2 regions of the Streptomyces sp. NBC_00341 genome follow, and region 1 is predicted to be linked to the other one. Evidence: riboswitches for the same ligand, from Rfam matches in the RefSeq annotation. Region 1 holds a riboswitch; the other holds the start of a gene.

Region 1 (4,621 bases):
CTGGAATGCCTCGACGAATAGCTGCTTCTTGTATACGGCGTAATTGTTAATGACGGCCGCCCTGGGTGTTTACGGCATGTTGCGAAGTCCTCACCCGGGCGGCCCGGGGTACGGCCGGCGCAGCAGGGCGGCCGGGGCGGCGCAGCCGGTGCGCGCCGGTGGCCCGCTCGGCGTGCTGGGCGGCGAGCACCCTCGCCCGTTCCGCGTCACCGCGTGCCACGGCGTCCACGATGGCCCCGTACTCGGCCCAGGAATCGGCGGGACGGGCCGGCGGGTCGACCGCGTACATCCAGGCGATCTTGTGCCGGAGCTGGGTGAGCAGTGCGATCAGGCCGGGGCTGCCGGAGGCCTGGGCGAGGGTCTCGTGGAACCAGCCGCCCAGTGAGCGCAGATCCTCGCCCTCGCCCCGGCGGGCCCGCTCCTGGCCCAGCCTGACCAGGCCGCGCAACACCTTGAGATGGGCGTCGGTGCGGCGCTGGGCGGCACGGGCCGCACCGAGCGGCTCCAGCAGCATCCGGACCTCGAGCAGGTCGGCCGCCTCCTGCTCGTCGGGCTCGGCGACGCAGGCCCCGGCATGCCTGCGGGTGACCACGAAACCCTCGGACTCCAGGGTGCGCAGCGCTTCACGCACCGGGACGCGGGAAACCCCGTAACGGCGTGCGAGCACCTCCTCGGTGAGTCGGCTGCCGCGTTCGAAGACACCGGAGACGATGTCGTCACGGATTGCCGTGCATACCGAATGCGCCGGAATGCGCATGTCCGAACCTCCGCCTTAATCCCCGCGAAACGCGGCCGATCGACGCCTGTCCTGTGACTCTATTGCAATGCGGACGCATTTCCGATGCCGGGCGTAAATTCATGAATATCTTTTGGTCGCGGACGGGTTCGGGAAGGGGGGCCGCACCACGGCCCGGCGGCCGGGTACGACTGAAGGCCCCGGCGCATCGCCGGGGCCTTCGGTGAGGTGCTTCGCGTCGGTCAGACGGTGACGCCGTGCGCGCGCAGATACGCGACCGGGTCCATGTCGGAGCCGTACGACGGGGTGGTGCGGGCCTCGAAGTGGAGGTGCGGTCCGGTGGCGTTGCCGGTGGCGCCGGAGAGGCCGATCCGCTGCCCCTGGCCGACGCTCTGGCCGACGGAGACGCCGATCGAGGAGAGGTGGCCGTACTGGGTGTACGTGCCGTCCGTCATCCGGAGCACGATGTTGTTGCCGTACGCGCCGCCCCAGCCGGCCTCGACGACCGTACCGGCGCCGACGGCGACGACGGAACTGCCGGACGCCGCGTGGAAGTCGATGCCGGAGTGGCTGCCGGAGGACCACAGGGAGCCGCTGGACTTGTAGCCGGTGCTCACGTAGGAACCCGCGACGGGCAGCTGGAAGGTGCCGAGCCGGGCGCGCTCGGCGGAGCGGGCGGCGCGCGCCTCGCTCTCGCGGGCCTCCTTGGCCTTGGCGGCGGCCTTGGCCTTCTTGGCCTTCGCCTCGGCCTTCTTCTTCGCGTCGGCTTCGGCCTTGGCCTTCGCCTTGGCGACGGCGTCGGCCTGGTGCCGCTGTGCGTCCGCCTGGGCGTCGATCCGGTCGGCCAGGTCGCCCTCGATGGTGATGATCTGGGAGAGACCGGTATCGGCGGCGGGGGCCTCGGTGTCCGCGGCGAGCGCCGGGGAGGCCAGCGAGCCGATGACGCCGGTGGTCGCCAGGGTCGCGATGCCGACGGCCTTCGCGCCTCGGCGCGTCAGACGGCTCGGGGCACGGTGCTTCCCCGTGGCACGGGTGAACGCCATGAAGTGGCTGGTCCTTTCCTTCCTTCTCGCCTACCGGGTTAGCTGACGGGTTCGGAGCAGGAAGGTCTCCTACGGAGTCCCGAACCTCGTCGAGGCATGGGCATCCGATTCACCCCAGGGACTGCGTGGGTCCCCGGCTCCCCGGGCTCGCGCCTGACGGGGACTCGGCGATGGCTGCCCGGTACGTCGCGGATGCGGCATACGAGTGACGGACAGCCGGGCCGACGCTAAGCGGGGGCACTTCCCCGCACCAAACGGACAGGCGGTTTTGTAGCGCATCCCACAGGGCAGACAGGCAACCTCTCCACCAAAGCGGACAAAAAGGGAGGCCCTGGCGGCAGACGACCCGCCAGGGCCTCGCTCCCGCCCCGCTGTCGGGGGCGGTGGCAGGTCAGCCGGTGACGACCGAGACCTCTCCGATGCCGAGAGCCGTGACGGGCTCCTTGATCTGTGCGGCGTCCCCGACGAGGACCGTGACCAGCCGGTCCTCCGGGAAGGCGTTGACCACGGCCGCCGTCGCCTCCACCGTGCCGGTCTCGGCGAGGCGCGCGTACAGCTGCGCCTGGTAGTCGTCCGCGAGGTGCTGCTCGACCTGGTCCGCGAGGGTGCCCGCGACGGAGGCGGCCGTCTCGAACTTCAGCGGTGCCACGCCCACGAGGTTCTGCACGGCCGTCTCGCGCTCGGCGTCCGTCAGGCCCTCCGCGGCCAGGGTCCGCAGCACCTTCCACAGGTCTTCCAGCGCCGGGCCGGTGGACTCGGTGTCAACCGATCCGCTGATGGCGAGCATCGCGGCGCCGGTCGCCCCCGAGGCGGAGTCCGGGGCCGAGGAGCGCAGCACCTGGGCGAAGGCGCGTACGCCGTAGGTGTAGCCCTTCTCCTCACGCAGCACCCGGTCGAGCCGGGAGGTCAGCGTGCCGCCCAGGCAGTACGTGCCGAGTACCTGGGCCGGCCAGACGCTGTCGTGCCGGTCGGCGCCGATCCGGCCGATCAGCAGCTGGGTCTGCACCGCTCCGGGGCGGTCCACGATGACCACGCGGCCGGTGTCGTCGGCGGTGATCGGCGGGACCGGACGGGACGCGGCGGTGTTGCCCGACCAGTCGCCCAGGGTGTCGGAGAGCAGGGCGTCCAGGTCGATGCCGGTGAGGTCACCGACGACCACGGCGGTCGCGGTGGACGGGCGGACGTGGGCGTCGTAGAAGGCGCGCACGGCCGCGGAGTCGATCCGCTCGACGGTCTTCTCGGTGCCCTGGCGCGGGCGCGACATACGGGCCGTGGCCGGGAAGAGCTCCTTGGAGAGCTGCTTGGCCGCGCGCCGGGCCGGGTTCGCCTGCTCGTGCGGGATCTCGTCGAGCCGGTTGTTCACCAGCCGCTCGATCTCACTGTCGGCGAAGGCCGGGGCCCGCAGGGCCTCCGCGACCAGGCCGAGCGCCTTGGCCAGCCGGGAGGCGGGCACCTCCAGGGAGACCCGGACACCGGGGTGGTCGGCGTGGGCGTCCAGGGTGGCGCCGCACCGCTCCAGCTCGGCGGCGAACTCCTCCGCGCTGTGCTTGTCGGTGCCCTCCGAAAGGGCGCGCGACATGATCGTGGCCACCCCGTCCAGACCCTCGGGTTCGGCGTCGAGCGGGGCTTCGAGGAAGACCTCTACGGCGACGACCTGCTGGCCGGGACGGTGGCAGCGCAGCACCGTGAGGCCGTTGGGCAGGGCACCGCGCTCGGGCGCGGGGAAGGCCCAGGGCCTGGCCGTGCCGGGGGCGGGCTGCGGGTGGTACTCCATCGAAACTCCAGTCACGGCAGCGTCGCTCACTTGTCCGCCCCTTCGTGCGCGTCGGTGTCGTCGGCGGCGTCGGTCTCCGCCTCGTCTGCGGGCTCCGCGGACTCGACCGGCTCGTAGACCAGCACCGCCCGGTTGTCGGGCCGCAGCTGGGCCCTGGCGGCCGCCCGGACCTCCTCCGCGGTGACGTCGAGCACCCGGTGCACCGCGCTCAGGGCGAGCTGCGGGTCACCGAACAGCACGGCGAACCGGCACAGTTCGTCGGCGCGGCCCGCGACCGTACCGAGCCGGTCCAGCCACTCGCGCTCCAACTGGGCCTGGGCGCGCTCCATCTCCTCCGGCGAGGGGCCCTCCTCGGCGAACCGGGCGAGCTCCTCGTCGACCGCGGCCTCGATCTGCGCCACCTCGACGCCGCCGGACGTCTTGACGTCCAGCCAGCCGAGCGAGGGCGCGCCGGCCAGCCGCAGCAGCCCGAATCCGGCCGCGACGGCCGTCCGGTCACGACGGACCAGCCGGTTGTGCAGCCGGGACGACTCGCCGCCGCCCAGCACGGTCAGCGCGAGATCCGCGGCGTCGCACTCCCGGGTGCCGTCGTGCGGCAGCCGGTAGGCGGCCATCAGCGCACGCGCCGGGACCTCCTCGTGGACCTCCTCGCGCAGCTCACCGCCGATCACCTCGGGCAGCGAGCCGTCCCTCGGCGGCTGCTTGCCGTCGTGCGACGGGATGGTGCCGAAGTACTTCTCGATCCAGGCGAGCGTCTGCTCGGGGTCGATGTCACCGACGACCGAGAGCACCGCGTTGTTGGGCGCGTAGTTCGTACGGAAGAAGGACCGCGCGTCATCGAGGGTCGCCGCGTCCAGGTCCGCCATGGACCCGATCGGGGTGTGGTGGTACGGGTGGCCCTCCGGGTACGCGAGGGCGGTCAGCCGCTCGAACGCGGTGCCGTACGGGACGTTGTCGTACCGCTGCCGGCGCTCGTTCTTGACGACGTCCCGCTGGTTCTCCATGGACTCCTCGTCGAGCGCGGCGAGCAGCGAGCCCATCCGGTCGGCCTCGAGCCACAGGGCGAGC
Region 2 (4,621 bases), 2.0 Mb from region 1:
ACGCCACTGATGACGGCACCGCGCAGCGGTGATGCCGGAGTGGCCGCAGGGGCGGAAGGGGAGGCAGGGACGGGCGTGAGCGGTGCGGTCATCGGCGGAGGCCCTCCAGACAGGCTGCGATGAGAGACCGGGAGCAGCCTGCGGGCACGACGAAACGCGCGCTCCGGGGGCCTGCTCGCACGGGCAGCCCACCGGTCCGGGGGATGCAGCAGATACCTTGCGGCAGAACACGGGTTCCCCGCAACACCTTCTCGATTTCACCACGTTGAGGCTTCCGGCGCGGTCGGTGAGCGACAGTCCGGCCGGTGAGGAGTGCGGAGTGGCCGGCGAGATGCGCGGGGTGGTCATGAGTGCGTCGAACATGCCGTAGAGTTGTGTTTACCGACGCGGGGTGGAGCAGCTCGGTAGCTCGCTGGGCTCATAACCCAGAGGTCGCAGGTTCAAATCCTGTCCCCGCTACTGAAGAATCAGACCCGGCACGCATAGCGCGTGCCGGGTCTGATTCGTTTCCGTACGAGCCGCGCCGCGCGCGTCATCCCATTGGCCGTCGAGCACTCGCCCCGCGACCGTGCTCCGGGAAGTCTGGGAGTGGTGCGCGGTACCGTCCGCGGCCCTGAGCGCACCGGGCAGGAGAGCAAAGGTGGGGAAGCGGGAGCAGCGGCGGGGGACGCGCACCTACGAGGTCCGCAACCGCCGGTTCGTCCGGGTACTGCCCGGGGTGATGCTCATCGGCGGGCTGCTGTTCGACTTCTTCACTCCGCCCGCCTTCACCGCTGTTCCCCTGTTCGCCGCGGCCCCGCTGATCGCCGCACCGTTCTTCTCGCGGGCCGGCACGATCCGGGTCGGGGCCGGTGCGCTGCTGTGCGTGGCCGCGCTGCGGCTCCACAGCGGAACGCTGATCCGGGTCGTGCCGTTCATCGAGCTGCTCACCGTCCTCACCGTCTCGGTCCTCGCGGTCTTCATCAACGGGGTCGTACGGCGCAGCAACGAGCAACTGGCCTCCGCCCGGGTCATCGCGGCGACCGCCATGCGCGCGGTGCTGCCGACGCCGTCCGACCGGATCGGCGGGCTGTACGTGGCCGCGCGGTACGAGGCGGCGCAGGCGGACGAGTTCGTCGGCGGTGACCTGTTCTCGGTCACGGACACCCCGTACGGGGTGCGGCTGGTCGTCGGGGACGTGCGCGGCAAGGGCCTGGACGCGGTGGAGGCGGTGGCGGTGATCATCGGGGCGTTCCGGGAGGCCGCGGAGCAGGAGCGGTCACTGGAGGGGGTGGCCCAGCGCCTCGAGCGTGCGCTGGCGCGGGAATCGAGCAGGCGCGGCGGGCTCGACGCGGTGGAGGGGTTCGTCACCGCCGCGCTGGCGGAGATCCCGCAGGGCTCCGGCCGGGTGCGCGTCGTCAACCGCGGCCATCCCGAACCGCTGCTGCTGCACTCGGACGGGGCGCTGGAGCAGCTGCGGCCCACGCTGCCCGCGCTGCCCCTCGGGATGGATCTGGGCGTGTGGCCGGACCGCGCCGACGAGTGGGAGCTGCCCGCCGGGTCGACGCTGCTCCTCTATACGGACGGCCTCTCCGAGGCCCGCGACGCCGACGGGGTGTTCTACGACCCCGCCGAGCGGCTGCGCGGACGGATCTTCCAGGGGCCGGAGGAGCTGCTGTCGGCGCTGACCGATGACGTCCGGCTGCACACCGGTGGGGTGACGACCGACGACATGGCCCTGGTCGCGGTCGTGCGCCCGACCGAGGGGCAGCCGGACCGGCGTACGACCGTGAAGATCGTGGGCCTGGACGGCGGATCCGGGTGAAGGCGAGGGGCCAAACGCGGGAGAACGCGGATGGATGTGGGGGAGGGCGTGGGCGGATGTGGGGGAGAGGTGCGGCCGATGCCACCGTGCGTAACCGTAAGGAACCCCTCCGCATAACATTTGACGCAACGTCAGAAAACGGCTGACGATTGAGGGGCGATCAACTCGCCCGATTCCACCCGGTTGTGTCCCGTAAAGTCCAGGCCAAGGATCGGAACGATCAGTTGGAACGGCTTGGAATCGGGCCCGTGTGTCTATTAACGTTCGATAACGCAGCGCGGTTGTCCCAGCCGCCGCCCAGTGGCGGCACCGTGCGCGAGCGCCGAATTCCGCAAGGGAACCGGGGAACCACCTACATGGGGTGAATCGGGCATCTCTGTCTCGTTGAGAGGCGGAGGAACCCGTAGGAGACCTTCCTGCTCCGAACCCGTCAGCTAACCCGGTAGGCGAGAAGGAAGGAAAGGAGCGCGCCCCAGTGGCGTCCAACAAGCCTGCCCCCGAAGCCCCCTCCCGGTTCGCACCCGAACACGGAAACGACTTCGGAACCGGGCCCGGTGCCGCTTATGGCGCCAACCACGGAACCGCTTACGGAACCGATCACGGGGCCGACTACGGAACCGTTTACGGAACCGAGCGGGGCGGCGGGTTCGGGAGCGACTTCGGCAGCGGCCTCCGCGCCGACGAGCCCGAATCCGACCGGGCGTGGGAGGAATGGAACCCCACGGAGGAGTCCATCCGCCCCGTGCGCGGCAAGCACCGCGTCGCCAAGCAGCGCAACGGGCTCGCCCGCAGCTCCACCGTTCTCGGCGTCGGTGTCATCGCGGCCGTCGGCGCGGGTGGCATGGCCTCCGCCCAGAGCAAGCCGCCCGTGTCTATCTCTCTTCCCGACGCCATCTCGGACAAACTTCCCGAGGCCAAGTCCCTTCCTGGCGTAGGCGCGTTGTTCTCGGGTGAGTCCGAGGCGGAGAAGACCGAGGTCGCGGCCGCCACCGCCCCGCTGACGACGGCCGGCATCACCACCACAGAGGCCGAGCAGGGCACGACGGACGCGGGCGAGGCGCTCCGCGCCCGCATCCTCCAGCAGGCCGAGCAGCAGCAGGACTCCGCCGACGCCGAGGCCAGGGCGGCCGAGGAGAAGGCCGCGGAGGAGAAGGCCGCCGCAGAGGCGAAGAAGCAGCAGGACGCCGCGGAGGCCAAGGTCGCCGCCGCCAAGAAGAAGGCCGCGGAAGAGGCGAAGAAGAAGGCGGAGGCGGTACGGCTCGCCAAGCTCGCCGCCAGCTACGCCATCCCCACCTCCTCGTACACGATCACCTCGACCTTCGGCGAGGCCGGTTCGATGTGGTCCTCCGGCTACCACACGGGCCTCGACTTCGCGGCGCCGACCGGCACCCCGATCAAGGCCATCCACAGCGCCACCGTCAAGTCCGCAGGCTGGTCCGGCGCGTACGGCTACCGCACGGTCCTGGAGCTCGACGACGGTACGGAGCTGTGGTTCTGCCACCAGTCCTCGATCGGTGTCAGCGTCGGCCAGCAGGTCACCACCGGGGACACCATCGGACGCGTGGGCGCGACCGGCAACGTGACCGGCCCGCACCTCCACCTGGAGGTCCACACCCAGGACGGCACCGGCATCGACCCGATGCCGTGGCTGCGCGCCCGGGGCCTGACGGTCTGAGTGCACCGAACCCCGGCAGTCCTGGCGCTCACCCCCCGACGCCAGGGCTGCCGGTCTTCGTCTGTTCCGGTCGGCCCTGTCGGCCCCGGCCGTGGCGTACGGGGTAGCTGTAGCTGCCATGGAATAGCGCGTGCGGTGCCGTGGGTTGTTCCGCATATGACTTCTCTCCGCAAACTCGGTTCCTCCGACCTCCAGGTCTCCACGCTCTCCCTCGGCGGCAACGTCTTCGGCTGGACCGCCGACGAGGCGCAGTCCTTCGCCGTTCTCGACGCGTACACGGCGGGCGGCGGCAACTTCGTCGACACGGCCGACACGTACTCCTCCTGGATCCCCGGCAACGTGGGCGGCGAGTCGGAGACCCTCATCGGCAAGTGGTTCGCGGCGCGGGGCAACCGCTCCGACGTCGTCCTGGCCACCAAGGTCGGCTCCCACCCCCAGTTCAAGGGGCTCGCCGCCGCCACCATCAAGGCCGGGGCGGAGGAGTCGCTGCGCCGGCTCGGCACGGACTACATCGACCTCTACTACACGCACCACGACGACGAGACCGTCCCCGTCGAGGAGATCATCACCGCCCTCGACCAGTTGGTGAAGGAGGGCAAGGTCCGCGAGATCGCCGCCTCCAACATCAGCCCGGCGCGGCTCCGCGCCTCGCTGGACTTCTCCGAGCGCGAGGGCCTGGCCCGTTACGTGGCGCTCCAGCCGCACTACAACCTCGTCTCGCGCGACACCTACGAGGGCGAGCTCCAGGACCTGAGCGCAGAGGCCGGGCTCGCCGCCGTCCCGTACTTCGCCCTCGCCTCCGGATTCCTGACCGGCAAGTACCGCGCGGGCACGACCGTGGACAGTGCCCGCGCCGGTGGCGCCGCCCAGCACCTGGAGACGGAGCGCGGCCAGAAGGTCCTCACCGCGCTCGACGCGATCGCGCAGGAGCGGGACGCCGAGATCGCCACGGTGGCGCTGGCCTGGCTGGCCTCCCGGCCGACCGTGGTCTCGCCGATCGCCTCCGCCCGTACGGTCGAACAGCTTCCCGCGCTGCTGGCCGTCGACGATCTGCGCCTGACGGACCAGGAACTGACCGCGCTCACCGAGGCGTCCGCCTAGGACGAGGACTGCGGCCCGCCGCCGTACGGCTGTTGTCCGTA

The links. A riboswitch is a leader RNA that binds a small molecule or an ion and turns the genes downstream of it on or off. The one in region 1 is predicted to bind cyclic di-AMP.
Region 2: it holds a riboswitch for cyclic di-AMP, as region 1 does, so the genes downstream of both, OG892_RS21420 (M23 family metallopeptidase) here and OG892_RS30560 (M23 family metallopeptidase) in region 1, are expected to answer to the same signal.

What each region holds. Positions count from the first base shown of each region.
Region 1 covers NZ_CP108002.1:6,783,647-6,788,267, reverse strand. The annotation lists gene OG892_RS30565 (GntR family transcriptional regulator) at 47-757, opposite strand; gene OG892_RS30560 (M23 family metallopeptidase) at 979-1,779, opposite strand; cyclic di-AMP (ydaO/yuaA leader) riboswitch at 1,792-1,959, opposite strand; gene OG892_RS30555 (pitrilysin family protein) at 2,171-3,553, opposite strand; gene OG892_RS30550 (pitrilysin family protein) at 3,580-4,621, opposite strand, start outside.
Region 2 covers NZ_CP108002.1:4,774,454-4,779,074, forward strand. The annotation lists gene OG892_RS21405 (hypothetical protein) at 1-92, opposite strand, end outside; tRNA gene OG892_RS21410 (tRNA-Met) at 386-459, shown strand; gene OG892_RS21415 (PP2C family protein-serine/threonine phosphatase) at 641-1,804, shown strand; cyclic di-AMP (ydaO/yuaA leader) riboswitch at 2,115-2,268, shown strand; gene OG892_RS21420 (M23 family metallopeptidase) at 2,280-3,479, shown strand; gene OG892_RS21425 (aldo/keto reductase) at 3,636-4,580, shown strand; gene OG892_RS21430 (PrsW family glutamic-type intramembrane protease) at 4,577-4,621, opposite strand, start outside.